Salinivibrio kushneri: one gene and its partner. The protein of the gene in region 2 interacts with the protein of the main gene of each other region in a pairwise test. Links are inferred from orthologs where the notes say so. Each region holds a gene or a part of one and is shown on either strand. Other genes may lie near its edges.

Region 1 (6,838 bases), on a different replicon or contig from region 2:
TTCGTAAATTAACGTATCAGCGGATTGTGGGGTGCCCAAACGGTGGCGATACACCTGATAACCCAGCAAGGTTTGCGGATCTTTTTTGATGTAGTAGAAGGCTTGGTTGTCGTTCTGCCACACAATACTGCTCGAGGCACCTTCAATTTTATCGTCGAGGTACTCACCGGTGGTGAGGTCTTTAACTTGAATGGTATAAACGCGGCGGCTAAGGGTATCTTCCCCATAGGCCAATAGGTTTTCGTTTGGACTGACACTGAGTTGGCCAATGCTGTAAAACTCATGCCCTTTCGCGAGCGCATTGACATCCAAAATTACCGTTTTGTCGGTGCCGGCAAAGTCTTTCGCTCGCACGTAAGTACGGTATTCATTATCGCCTTCCACTTCGCTGGAATAGAAATAACTGCCTTTTTTGACGGGAACCGAGGCATCGTCTTTGACAATACGCCCTTTGATTTCATCGAATAGTTTGGCCTGCATTGGCTCAGTGTGCGCGAGCACCTGGTCGGCATAAGCGTTTTCTTGATTAAGATGGGCGATCACATCAGGATCTTGGCGTGCATCGTCACGCATCCAATAGTAGTTATCCACGCGCGTGTCGCCGTGAATGGTCATTTCATGAGGGATTTTTTTCGCGACAGGCGCACTCAGTTCGCCTGGGCTGGAAGCTTTCACGTGTGACTCTCCTTGAAAACTGCACCCTGAGAGCAAAGACACCGCCAGTGCTCCGGTGAGTAAAATGTGTCGGGACATACTTTTCCTTCAGGTTTATTAGGCCGTAACAGTAAATTAACAAAAAAGCGCCTCTTTACTGACCTGAGGGCATCAAGCAAGTTCCAATAAACAATGTTCTTTTTATCGTTCGCAAATGACTCACATTCTAATGCGTCCTGAGTGCAAATATCATTGTATTTAGCGTTAAACGGCAAATTATCGCGTTTTAGCCACTTGGGGGTTAATCGACGGCACGAGCATCATCACCGACTGGGCGGCGACATCAATATGTTGCCCGCTCGAGACCGTGACGCCCGTTAGCATATCGCGCCAATCATTTTCCAGCGTCACTGAGAGTGATTGCGGCTCTAGCGATTTATTTAACACCACTATACCTGCCTCCCCCCGTTGCATCACCAGCCAGTCGTCGGTCGCCTCCAAGACACGCATGGGCTCACAATGGGTCAAATTATGAAAGGCGATCATTTTCACCATCTTTGGATCTTGCCACGCGTTTAGCCACCTTGGTTGGCCGTCTTCCCTTTTGATACCACTGGTATCAAGATCGGTATAAATCAATGGCACACCGCCATCGCGTCCCAATATATACGCGTAAGCAAGCCACTCGCTCGCTTCATCCATTACCAAACCTAAGAAAACCTCATTGTTGGGAATGTCATGGGTAATCGCAAACGTGATCGCGCGCCCTTTCGATAGCGCTTGGCCGAAGCAATAAGGGTCAATCAAAGATTTAAGGCTACCCTGGCTAGAAAAAGCGTGGTAAAGCGTTGAGAAAAGGGGGAAATCGTAAGCACCTAAACAAGTCTGTTGTAAATAGGGAGCAAGAAACAGTTCATACTCTTCTTTGCTCGCACCTCCGTCGGTGATGATTTCGCCGAAAATATGCACATCATGGGTAATATCATCCGTCCATACGCGCTTGAGGTGCTCTAGGGTCATGTGCTTAGCTGCATCAATCCGGAACCCTTTTACGCCAATGGCTTTTAACGCCTTAAGATAGGCGCGTTGCTGTGCTATCACATGATCACACACACGCAGTGTCGGCAATCCCGGATCGCTCCCCCCTCCGCTAATACGGCCGTTTTGTACTTGCCATCTATCTTTCCAATCCTGTATCCCAAATGCGTCGACGAAGTCATGCTCAGTAAAGAGTGGCTCGGATAAATCACCAAACAAGGTCAGTGTGCGATAGTGGTCTTCGTGCGCGTGATAGGCCGCCCTCACCGCTTGGCTGGGATAAGTCAAGTCGCTGCGAACATGCGCTTCATTGGCCATATGGTTGAAGACCACATCCACGTATGTAAGCACGCCAACACGGTTTAACGCCTCAACCATCGCTTTAAAATCCATCGTGTTTCCAAGCGCATTGTCAATCACACGATAGTCTTGGGGTTGATACCTAAGCCACCAGCGTTCGTCTTGTTCGCTTTTCATCGGGGGAGAGACCAGCACCGAGCCATACCCTAGCGCGCTGATCTCCTCGGCGCGTTGGACAACATCCGCATACTTCCAATCAAATGCATGCAAGATAACGTTGGCCCCTGATGATTGTGGGTCTTGTAAGCCGTTCATGTCTCTCTCCTCATCGCGTTCGCGCATCGACCGTGCTCCCGTTGTGGGTGAGCGTATTCAATGGTCAAAATTATAAGTGCTGTACGCAGCCCGCCCTCCTCCTTTGGTTGTTTGAATGAGGATGATGAGCAAGGCGTAGTCAGTGTTTCGCTGAGGATTAAGAAACCCTCGTTGGCCTGTATAACGGATGCCAAAACAGTGAGGGACGAAATAGGTTTGGCTCTTCAAGCGGGTTCGTAACCAGCTTTGCTTAAGGAATGGCGTGTAGGGTGTACTCTTTAAATGTGTTTTTCCCTTCATGCTTGGCACAATAAAGGGCATCATCCGCTTGCGCCACCAAGCAATCAATATCCAACGCCTCGGTGGTGGTTGTCACTCCAATGCTGGCAGACAAGCGCATTTCAAGCGTTGAACCACTGATCTGAATAGCATTCAGCAACTCTGCAGATAACTGTTGCGCATTAGCACTGTCACAGTAAGGCAGCACGACCGCGAACTCTTCTCCCCCCAAACGCCCGACAACACCTTTTTCATCAATGATTTGCTCGAAAACGTCAGCACAATGTTTCAGTATTTTATCGCCAACCGAGTGGCCGAATGAGTCGTTAATGGCTTTAAAGTCATCCAAGTCGATCATCAATACACTGAGAGGGAAAGCGGCCGTCTCAACGCGCCGTTTAGCTTTTGCCAAAAATGCACGGCGATTTAATAGCCCAGTCAGACTGTCTCGGGTCGCTTCACGATGAAGCTTCTCGTGGACGCGCTCCAATTTATACAAAAAGATAATCAAAGTGTTGATCACGCTGTAAGCGATGCCCGATAAAATCAGCCCTGCTTGTAATAGCGACGTGCCCAGCAGCGGCGTAAACGAATCAGGATAAAAATGTGCAAATGTCGCCCTGCCGGCAAAGGCGATACTGAACCCACCCATCACCATGATGAGCCAACGCTTTAAACGCTGACCCCCTGTGTCCGTGCTACTCACGATGGTTTGTGTCATCAGCCCTAACTGCATACTGATGATCAAACTCGCGTACACCACACGACTCCCGATGTCATCAAGGTGCGATGCCATAAATATCACGGACAGAATAACAGGTAGCACCAACTGCCAACGCGGTACGTCACGCACAAAAATTTGCCCCAGCGCCCAATGGCTGAACGAAAATGCCACCATGACACAGACATTGTAAAAAACGATCCCAAAATAAGGATGAAGGTGTGGACGGGCAAACAAGAATAGGTTGCTAAAGCCATGAATAAAAAGCGAGAGCGCCCAGCCGTTAATCCCCGGCTCTTTGCGGTTTTGTACCAATAAAAAAGCCGCTAGCAGCCATTGGATTGCAGTCAGCGTAATGAGCAGTGTCGGTGCATCGAGTTTGAACATCAGAGATACATTAATGAGGGCGTACTTTAACTTTACCACTTTATCCGTGGTGGTTTTCCGGCAATCAATGTGCGCGGCTTCAATTTATCGCGGTTAATCTTTATGACAGTTTCAGCGTCCATGCGCCGATGCTACCCGCAGATCGTGAGCGATAGAATTAGTTGCGATACAAGACTTTGATAATATGCCATCCGAATTTGGTTTTTATCGGCCCAAGCGGGCGCAATAACTCACCACTGAATACCGCTTTATCGAACGGCGGTGCCATGTCACCGTGACGAAATTCGCCTAAATCACCGCCTCGCTTACCCGACGGGCATTGCGAGTACTTCTTCGCGAGCGTTTGGAAGTTTGCACCTTTTTTAAGCTGGTCAAGCAAAGAGGTTGCTTGCGACTTATCCTTCACCAGTATGTGAAGGGCTGCTGCTTTCTTGGCCATCGGGCTGCCTCGTAAAATTAAGGCCGCCCAGTATACCGGATTTCTTCAACTGGATAACAAGAATTGTGAGGCGACCAGAACCGACGCGCGAAGTAGGCTTTGAGCTGTTGATCTCGGCGAGTATGAAGTTCAGCGCGAAAAACCAGCAGCAATTCATTAGAGGTGGAAAGATAAAATAGAAAAAACTGGGTTCCTCCAGCCTTTTTTATGCCAGCTCTATTCAGTTTCTTCATGACCGACTGCTATTGATTTCTATCCGTTTCTATTGCAGTAACACTCCTTAAAACGCTGATTTGATCGCATTTTGATGCATAACAACACGTTGAAGGGAGCAGCGTTTATCGTCATAAAAAGCATCAAAAAGAGATCTAAATCACACTGCTGGCACGTTGATATTCATCTGACTTTAATATTTACACCTCTGATGGTTAAGCTGTCTGTATTATCTGCTATTTGTTTAAAAACATCGGCAGATGCTTTTACGGGTATAGGAGAGACAGGCACCTGTTGCCACCTCACTCGATGAGAAACCGATCTCAATCACACTCTCGTTAACCACGAGTGAAAGCTAATCCACATATCGGAGGGACATGATGTCCATTTACAGCCACCTTAAGCAATTGACTGCAATTTCATGCGTTGCCGCCGCGTTAGGCTTCTCAGCCATGGCCAATGCCGACACTTGGCGTTATGCCCACGAGGAGTACGAAGGTGACGTGCAAGACGTCTATGCACACAAATTCAAGGAGTATATTGAGGAGAACTCTGAGCACACACTGCAGATTTATCGTTTCGGTGAACTCGGTGAATCCGACGACATCATGGAACAAACGCAGGCAGGTATCCTTCAGTTTGTAAACCAATCACCTGGCTTTACCGGTTCGTTGATCCCAGAAGCACAAATCTTTTTTATCCCTTACCTGATGCCGACGGATATGGAAACTGTGATTGAATTTTTCCGTCAGAGTAAAGCGGTGAATGAAGACTTCCCCGAGCTGTATGAAGAGCAAGGTCTTGAGCTGCTCAAAATGTATCCAGAAGGCGAAATGGTGATGACGGCGGACGAGCCTGTGACTGAGCCAGCCGATCTTCAGGGTAAGAAAATTCGCGTCATGACTAACCCACTGCTTTCATCAACGTATGAAGCCTTTGGTGCGACGCCAACGCCATTGCCATGGGGTGAAGTATACGGTGCACTCCAAACCAATATGATCCAAGGCCAAGAAAACCCGATTTTCTGGATTGAGTCAGGCGGTTTGTACGAAGTATCACCTAACCTGATCTTTACGCACCACGGCTGGTTTACCACCGCCTCAATGGCAAATAAAGACTTCTTTGACGGCTTGTCGTCTGACGAGCAAGCGATGATCCGCGATGCCGCTGACTATGCGTTTAACCAAACCGTTGAACACATCCGTGGCTTGGCTGAAGAATCGCTTGAGAAAATCAAATCGTCGAGTGATGAAGTCACTGTGACACGCTTGACTGATAAGCAAATCGAGAAGTTTAAAGCGCGTGCGCCACAGGTAGAGGAAACCTTCTACGAAATGACTGGCGAAAGCGGTAAAGCACTTCTTAACCAGTTTAAGAAAGACTTGGACGCTGTTACTAACTAGTCGCTAATCACTCAGGCACCGTGTTATGCGGTGCCTGTTTACCCGAGGAATACGTAATGACCGATTCCGACTCTCTCACGTACCACTCCGAGCTTCCCGGCCTCCTTGGCAAACTGGATACCCTGATTTGTAAAATCGAGTCCTTCATGTTGGCCGCTGGTGTGCTCTTAATGGCCCTAAATACCTGTGTCAACGTTATTGCACGTTTTGGTTTTGGGCAGGGCTTATTTTTTTCTGGCGAAATCAATCGCATTTTAATTGTTTTAATCACCTTTGCAGGGATTGGCTACGCGGCGCGTCATGGTCGCCACATCCGTATGTCTGCTCTGTATGACACCCTGCCTTTCAAAGGTAGAAAGATCTTAATGACAAGCATTGCGCTGATCACAGGCCTTATCATGCTGGTGTTGGCGTATTTTTCTTATCAATACATTGTCTCCGTTTATGACCGCGGTCGTATCTTGCCAGCACTTGGCTTCGAGATTTGGTGGATTTATATCTGGGTGCCACTCGGATTTATCGTCACCGGCATTCAGTACTGGTTGACTGTCTATAAAAATCTCACCTCACCCGATGTTTACCTCTCCGCTGGCGTCCTCGATGGTTACGCTGAGACAGAAAGTGAAGTTTAAATAGGCACCTACCACTATGGCCATGACGTTAATGCTCATCATGATTGTCTTGCTCGTGCTTGGCTTTCCAATGATGGTCCCTTTGATTGCTGCCGCGCTAACCGGTTTTTACATGATGTTTGGCGGCGTTGGTCAAATGGACACTTTTATTCAGCAAGTGCTGGGAGGCATCCGCCCTGCCTCATTGATTGCTGTTCCTATGTTTATTCTCGCCGCCGACATTATGACGCGGGGACAATCCGCTAACCGACTGATTGATATGGTAATGACCTTTATTGGTCATATCCGTGGCGGGTTGGCGATCAGTACCGCCACCTCTTGTACCCTATTTGGTGCCGTGTCTGGCTCAACACAAGCGACCGTGGTGGCCGTTGGCTCGGCATTGCGTCCAAAGCTGCTCAGAGCCGGCTACAGCGACTCTTTTTCGCTCGCGTTAATCATCAACTCTAGTGATATC
Region 2 (7,099 bases):
GGCGACACTGAGTAAGGTCAAGCTGGCGCCTAAGCACCATTTTTCTTTGTCGGCAATTAGCTCTGCTGGCTCCGGCGAGAATGTGAAACTGCTTAATGAAGACGAAGCGCAATTTGCGATCTTGCAGGGCTTATACGGCGCATGGGCCTGGTCCGGCGAGGGGCCATATGCAGAAAGTGGCCGCCAAGATCAACTGCGCTCTGTGTCTATGCTTTGGCAGAATGTTGAGCACTTTATTGTGCGCAGTGAGCTGGCAGAAACCGGCACCGTGAGTGATTTGAGTAACCTTGAAGGTGAAAAATTTTCGATTGGTAAGAAGAATTCAGGTACCGAGAACTCAGGTCGTCAGATTATGAAAGGACTCGGCGTGGATCCGGAATCCTTTAATTTGGCGTATATGGGTTATGGCGGCAGTGCCAGTGCACTACAAAATGGCACCATTGATGGTATGAACACCCCAGCCGGTGTACCAGTTGGCGCGGTTACCCAAGCGTTCGCTGCACTGGGGAATGACATTTCCATCTTGTCTTTTACTGACGAGCAAATCAAAGCGGCTAACGGTAAATATAACCTTTGGACCAAGTACGAAATTCCTGCCAACACGTACCCTGAGCTAGATAAGCCGGTCACCACTATTGCGCAACCTAACTTCTTGGCCGTGCGCAAAGATCTCTCCGATGAGGATGTGTATCAGCTCACCAAGGCTATTTATGAGAATCTGTCTTTCCTTCAGGGCATTCATAAGGCCACTAAAGCCATGGCCATTGAGAAAGCCATCGCCGGTTTGCCTGTGCCGCTCCATCCAGGTGCAGCACGCTACTATCAAGAAGTGGGTATCGACATCCCGTCTGAACTGGTAATGGAATAACGCAATAGCGCTCCGGGATGGCTCGGAGCGCTTATCGAGATCAAAGATTGCATGGAAACGCAGACACTGCTTGGAGTAAAGGGATGAGCGAGCCAGTTAAGCATCAGTCAGTTGAGCAAGAGCCAGATGAAACAGCGTTGGAGAAATTTGAATTACCCACACGCGATGACTTTCCCTGGGTGACCACCACCATCACTGTGCTGGGCGTGGTGTTGTCTGTATTGCACATTTGGTTTAACACCTTATCAACGCTTCCCGAGTTATGGATTTCGGCGACACACTTTGCGGGGTTTGCGGTGATTTGTGCGCTTTGGTACCCGGCACATATCTCTTTGAAGCGGAATAAAATAGCGCTGGCGGTCGATATTTTTATCGCGTTAGGTGCAGTGGCGTGTCTGCTATATATCCCTTATGCCGAAGATGCGTTATACGCGCGTGGGGTAAAATTTGTTACTGCTGATTGGGTATTCGCCAGCTTAGCCATTGTGATTGTGGTGGAGCTGATTCGTCGTACCATGGGGTGGTTTATTCCCATTTTGATTATGGTGTGCTTGAGCTATGTCGTGCTGTGGGGCGAGTGGGCGTCGGGGATTTTTCACTTTCCCGGCTTGAGCCTAGAAACCCTGTTATATCGCAGTTACTACTCCTCGGAGGGGATGTTTGGCGCGATCACCCGAATTAGCTGGACGTTCGTGTTCATGTTCATCTTATTTGGCGCCTTTCTTGTTCGCTCTGGGGTTGGGGATTACATCATCAATGTGGCGCGTGCGGCCGCGGGCAAAATTATCGGTGGACCGGGCTTTATTGCGGTGATTGGCTCTGGGTTAATGGGGTCAGTGTCAGGCTCGAGCGTAGCGAATACCGTATCCACCGGGGTGATCAGTATTCCTTTAATGCAAAAAGCCGGTTTTCCGTCGCGCTTTGCTGCTGGGGTCGAGGCATCGGCTTCAACTGGGGGACAATTAATGCCACCCGTAATGGGGGCGGGGGCGTTTATCATGGCCTCGTACACCCAAATTCCTTACGTGGATATTATTGCCGTATCACTGGTTCCTGCGCTGATCTACTTTCTTTCGGTGGGCTTTTTCGTGCGCATCGAAGCAAAGCGCAGCGGCGTGCAAAAGATTGTTACCACTGAAGACTCCTTATTGATGGTGCTTCTCCGCGGTTGGCATAACCTGATCCCCCTTGCGGTGCTTGTCACCTTGTTGATTAAAGGCTTCACGCCCACCTATGCCGCGGGTATTTCGATTATCTCTGTGATTTTCGCTTCCTGGTTTTCTAAAGAGCATCGGATGGGGCCGAAAGCGATCATCGAGGCCTTGGCGCAAGGGGCAAAAAATATGGCCACTACCGCCATTTTGCTCGTGGGTATTGGTTTGGTGGTGAATGTGATCAGCACCACGGGTATCGGTAATACGTTCTCGCTGATGATTGATGGTTGGGCGAACGGTGATCTGTTTATGATGCTGGTGCTAATTGCTGTCGCCTCGTTAGTGTTAGGGATGGGCTTACCAGTGACCGCTGCCTATATCGTACTGGGCACCTTGTCAGCTCCCGCACTGTATAAGCTTATCGCTGAAAACCAATTGTTGGAGCTGCTGGTATCAGGCCAGCTTCCCGAGCAAGCCAAGGCGATATTTATGTTGGCGGCCCCAGACAAACTCGATCTTTTAAATGCGCCCATGACCATGGAAACCGCTAAGCAAATGGTTGCCTTAGTGCCGGCTGACTTTATGGAAACTTTGTTAGAGCAAAGCTTAGGGCTGGAGGCGGTCAGTTTGGCTCTGCTTGCTGCGCACTTGATTATTTTTTGGTTATCGCAAGACAGTAACGTGACGCCACCGTTTTGTTTGACGGCATTTGCGGCGGCCACCATTGCTAAAACGCCGCCGATGCGAACCGGGCTGATGGCGTGGAAAATTGCCAAAGGCTTGTATCTCGTGCCTTTGCTCATTGCTTATACCAGCTTGGTCAGCTGGGATATCGCCTCGGTGTTAGAGGTTGGCTTTTTTGCCATTATTGGCACGTATGCCTTAATTGGCGCGATTGAAGGGTATCTTGAAGGGCCGATTAACTGGCTAAGCCGCCTTTGTCTATTAATGATTGGTGCCTTATTAGTGTGGCACGATATTCCGTTGTGGCTTCGCTTAGTGAGCGTCGTTGGGTTTGTGAGCCTGTTTATATACAGTGGGCGCAAGTATCAGTTGCAACAATCTCAGCTGCCAGTGTCATGAGGCGTGTATGAAATCTGTTTATGATTATGTAGTTGTCGGTGGTGGTATTGTTGGCGCGTCCACGGCTTGGCAGTTAAAACAGCGTTATCCTGGCTGCTCTGTGCTGCTGGTGGAAAAAGAGGCAAGCGTTGCCCAGCACCAAACCGGGCATAACAGTGGCGTGATCCACGCGGGTGTCTATTATCCACCAGGCAGTTTAAAAGCCGACTTCTGTAAACGAGGGGCGGCACTGACCATTGAGTTTTGCGCCAAACACGGTATTGCGGTCGAAAACTGCGGCAAGCTATTGGTCGCCACCAACGAGCAAGAGATGGCTCGGATGCAGGCGCTCTATGAACGTTGCTTAACTAATGATATCGACGTGCGCTGGCTGGATGCGGCGGAGCTTCATGCTGAAGAGCCGAATGTTAAAGGCTTAGGTGCCATTGCGGTTCGCGCGACCAGCATTGTTGACTATCGGCGGGTGACCGAGCAAATGGTGTGTGAGTTTGAAGCGCTCGGCGGTGTCACCCAACTCAGTACAGGAGTGATTGGAGCCAGCGAAGCGGTTGAACAAGTCACTCTCCATTGCCAAGCAAGCGGGGAGCGCCTGACGATTCAATGCCAATTTGTGGTGACATGCAGTGGGTTGATGGCAGATAGAATGACCAAAATGATGGGGATCCCAACCGCGTTTCAAATTATCCCTTACCGCGGTGAGTACTATCAACTTGCGAGCCAGTACCAAGGCTTTGTGAATCACCTTATCTATCCGATTCCCGATCCCGACTTACCTTTTTTAGGTGTCCATCTCACGCGGATGATAGACGGCTCCATTACGGTGGGACCTAACGCTGTGCAAGGCTGGAAGCGAGAAGGCTATGGCAAGGTCAATCTCAGTCTAAAAGATACCTGGCAAATGCTAACGTTTGCGGGCTTTTGGAAAGTGACCATCAACAACTTAAAGACTGGCTTGGTCGAGCTGAAAAACTCGTGGTGGAAGCCGGGCTACGTCAAACAAGTCAATAAATACTGTCCGACAATAAAAGCTAAGGATTTGAAGCCTTATCCTGCGGGGATCCGAGCTCAAGCGGTGCTAAGTGACGGCACCTTGGTACACGACTTTCTGTTTGCCGAAAGTGCGCGGAGTTTACACGTGTGCAATGCGCCATCGCCAGCCGCGACCTCTGCGATGCCGATTGGTGAATACATTTGTGACAAGGTGACGCAAAAACAGCAGTGGCTCAGTAGTGAGGCTGATTAGCGTTACATATTGGAAAGCAAAAGCCAGCGCCTACACTCGGCCGCTGGCTCTTACTTTGATTATTGGTAACCCACAGTAAATGCTTGTTGCAAATGCTTAGGGGTTTCGGCCTCATCAAGCATGGCGACCGCGAAGTCTTCCATTGAAATGCGAGACTGTCCGTCACTATCTGTCACTAAGGTGTCTGTCCCCAATGTGTACTGACCGGTGCGTGTGCCAGGTGCGATCATGGCGGCAGGTGAGAGGTAGCTCCAAATCACATCTTGGCTGGCGAGGCACTGTTCATATTGCACTTGGCACGCGCGTGCAATCTCAACCGCTGAGGCGGGAAGAAAGCCCTCTGCGTTTAACACGGTTTCACCGTCAGTGCCCGGAATCATCAGTCGAGCGGCACCGCCGACAATCAGAACGCGCATTTGATGATGTGCTGCGCCTTGGACGACTGCTTGGGTTAACACGGGTAATTGTGCTTCTTCGCCTGTCGGTGGACGTAACGCCGTAATGGCAAGATCATGACTAGCCATTACCGATGCCACCTTGTCCGCATCGCTCAAATTGGCGGCGACAGGTTTTACGCCGTCGGGTAGCTTGCTGAATGCCGCCTCGTTACGTGTCACTGCTGTGACCTTATGGCCGCGTTGCAACGCTTCCGACACAATTCGACTGCCAATATCGCCCGTGGCACCAAATACGATTATATTCATTGTGTTAGTCTCCATGTTATGACTCCTGTGTGTCCTTATGCCGCGCAATAGCCAGTAAAAAGGGTGGCTGTTATACGCTTGTGGTTAAACCATGCTGAACTGATTAAGTTGTGATTAATTATTTGTCTTGATGTAAAGATAATTGCTAAAAATCTTTACGTCAAGATAAGTGTGTGAGTGTTTTTTATTGAAGAAGATTGAGGGGAGCCAATGGATATAGCGATCCGGCAAGGATGGCCACTTGAGCAAGCACAAAAAGTGGCTGAGCTCTATGAGCAGGCGTTTGGGATGAAGTTTGCACGGGCAATCCCTAATCAGGCAGCGCGCGTGGCGGTGTTGTCCCAGTGTTTTGTTCCAGACTTTTCGTTTGCTGCTATGCAAAACGGCAAGGTGGTGGGGTTGGCTGGGTTTCAAACTCAAGCCGGCGCACTGACACAGGGCATGGGCGCGAAACAGTTGATCGATAGTTTGGGGCCTATCAAAGGCATTTGGGCCTGCGCGATATTGGCGTTGTTTGAGCGTAAAGCGGCACACAATGAATTGGTGATGGATGGCATTGCTGTTGATAGCGCGATACGTGGTCAGGGGATTGGCTCCCAATTATTGGATGCCATTCTCGATTATGCCCAAGCACATGGCTTTGAAAGCGTTCGGTTGGATGTGATTGATAGTAACCCCAGAGCCCGCAAGCTCTATCAAGCCAAAGGTTTTGTCGCCACTAAAGAAGACCGCTTTCCGCACCTAAAATGGCTGGTTGGCTTTTCAGGCGCCACCACCATGGTTAAGGCGCTGAACTAAAACAACAAGAGAGACAAGGATGTTTATTTCTCAATATCAATGAGATAGCCTAGCTTTAAGACAGGAATTGGAACAAGCACATGGAATTAGTCGTCCCCGCACACCATCATCAAGCAGCCTTTACGCGCTTTTATGATGATTTTGCTCAGTTTGACCCCGAGAATGCCGGTTATTATCGACCGGGGAAAGACGATTTCCCCACTTACGTGACGCGGTTAACGGATGAGTCATTGGGTAAAAACCTTCGTAAAGGTTATGTGCCGTGTAGTCATTTTTGGCTGCTTGATGCTGAGCCACAAATCATTGGCGCAATTCGGATCCGCCATCACATTAATACGCCATTTCTATCTCAAGAAGCCGGACACATTGGTTACGATATTGCGCCGTCATATCGTGGACGCGGATGCGGCAAGCAAATGTTAGCCTTAGCGCTGCCCAAGGCAAGAGAACTGGGGATCATTCGCGCCCTCATTACCGCGAATGAAGACAATATGGCATCGCGCAAAGTGATTGAAGCCAATGGCGGCATGTTAGAAAACATCATCGATGGTGAAGTGTTCAATGAATCATTGGCGCGGTACTGGGTGGACATTAATGGATGACTCCCCGCGCGTAGACCAACTGGACAGCGATCGTCTGTTGCTGGTGGCACCCAATATGACCCATCAGCCTTTCATTTTAGAAGCCGTATTGGAAAGCCAGCACACCCTTGCTCCTTTTATGGATTGGCTTCCGCACGCGCTGACCGAATCGAGCTCAGTTGAAAACACCCAACAAGCGATTGATGACTTCGACATGTTTATTAATGAGCTACGCTACTCGATTTTTGAAAAGTCGACGGGGCAACTGGTGGGTGTGATCAGCTTAATCATCCGTAATATCGCGATTCCTTATTTTGAAATAGGCTATTGGCTGCGGAGCTCTAAAGAAGGCCTTGGCTATATGAGCGAAGCGGTGAGGACGCTAGAGCAGTACGCGTTTGATGGCCTTAATGCCAAGCGAGTTGAAATCAAAACCGCCTACGAAAACACCCGCAGCCGCGCGGTGGCCGAGCGTTGTGGGTATCACCAAGAGGCGACTCTTACCAATGACCGTATCTTGCCGAGCGGCGCCATTTCTAGCACTGTGGTTTATGCTAAAGTGGCGGAATGAAATAAGACTGAGTGGATCAGTTGATCTCGCGTTTTGCAATATCGTCACGTAGAGTAGCGCTTTTATTGACGAGCGCGTGCTCGAGTTGCTGAGAACC

The links.
Region 1: the proteins of lhgO (region 2) and ppiC interact in binary tests that used the Escherichia coli proteins (3 or more experiments, as listed by UniProt). The link is inferred for Salinivibrio kushneri from one-to-one orthologs.

The regions. Positions count from the first base shown.
Region 1 is NZ_CP114589.1:462,647-469,484, reverse strand. Bases 2,493-5,181 are described here. They hold ppiC (peptidylprolyl isomerase PpiC), read right to left. Parts: upstream 4,134-5,181; coding sequence 3,852-4,133; downstream 2,493-3,851. Other genes in these bases: dctP (TRAP transporter substrate-binding protein DctP), read left to right, coding at 4,727-5,181; N8M53_RS14920 (GGDEF domain-containing protein), read right to left, coding at 2,558-3,694. Outside these bases: N8M53_RS14930 (S9 family peptidase), read right to left, coding at 1-753; N8M53_RS14925 (alpha-amylase family protein), read right to left, coding at 931-2,307; more of dctP, read left to right, coding at 5,182-5,749; N8M53_RS14905 (TRAP transporter small permease), read left to right, coding at 5,806-6,381; N8M53_RS14900 (TRAP transporter large permease), read left to right, coding at 6,398-6,838. UniProt on the Escherichia coli protein: PPIases accelerate the folding of proteins. It prefers amino acid residues with hydrophobic side chains like leucine and phenylalanine in the P1 position of the peptides substrates.
Region 2 is NZ_CP114588.1:1,209,610-1,216,708, forward strand. What follows is about bases 2,281-5,230. They hold lhgO (L-2-hydroxyglutarate oxidase), read left to right. Parts: upstream 2,281-3,112; coding sequence 3,113-4,348; downstream 4,349-5,230. Other genes in these bases: N8M53_RS05780 (TRAP transporter permease), read left to right, coding at 2,281-3,105; N8M53_RS05790 (NAD(P)-dependent oxidoreductase), read right to left, coding at 4,408-5,052. Also shown: N8M53_RS05775 (TAXI family TRAP transporter solute-binding subunit), read left to right, coding at 1-868; more of N8M53_RS05780, read left to right, coding at 952-2,280; N8M53_RS05795 (GNAT family N-acetyltransferase), read left to right, coding at 5,263-5,850; N8M53_RS05800 (GNAT family N-acetyltransferase), read left to right, coding at 5,931-6,452; N8M53_RS05805 (GNAT family protein), read left to right, coding at 6,445-7,002. UniProt on the Escherichia coli protein: Catalyzes the dehydrogenation of L-2-hydroxyglutarate (L2HG) to alpha-ketoglutarate and couples to the respiratory chain by feeding electrons from the reaction into the membrane quinone pool.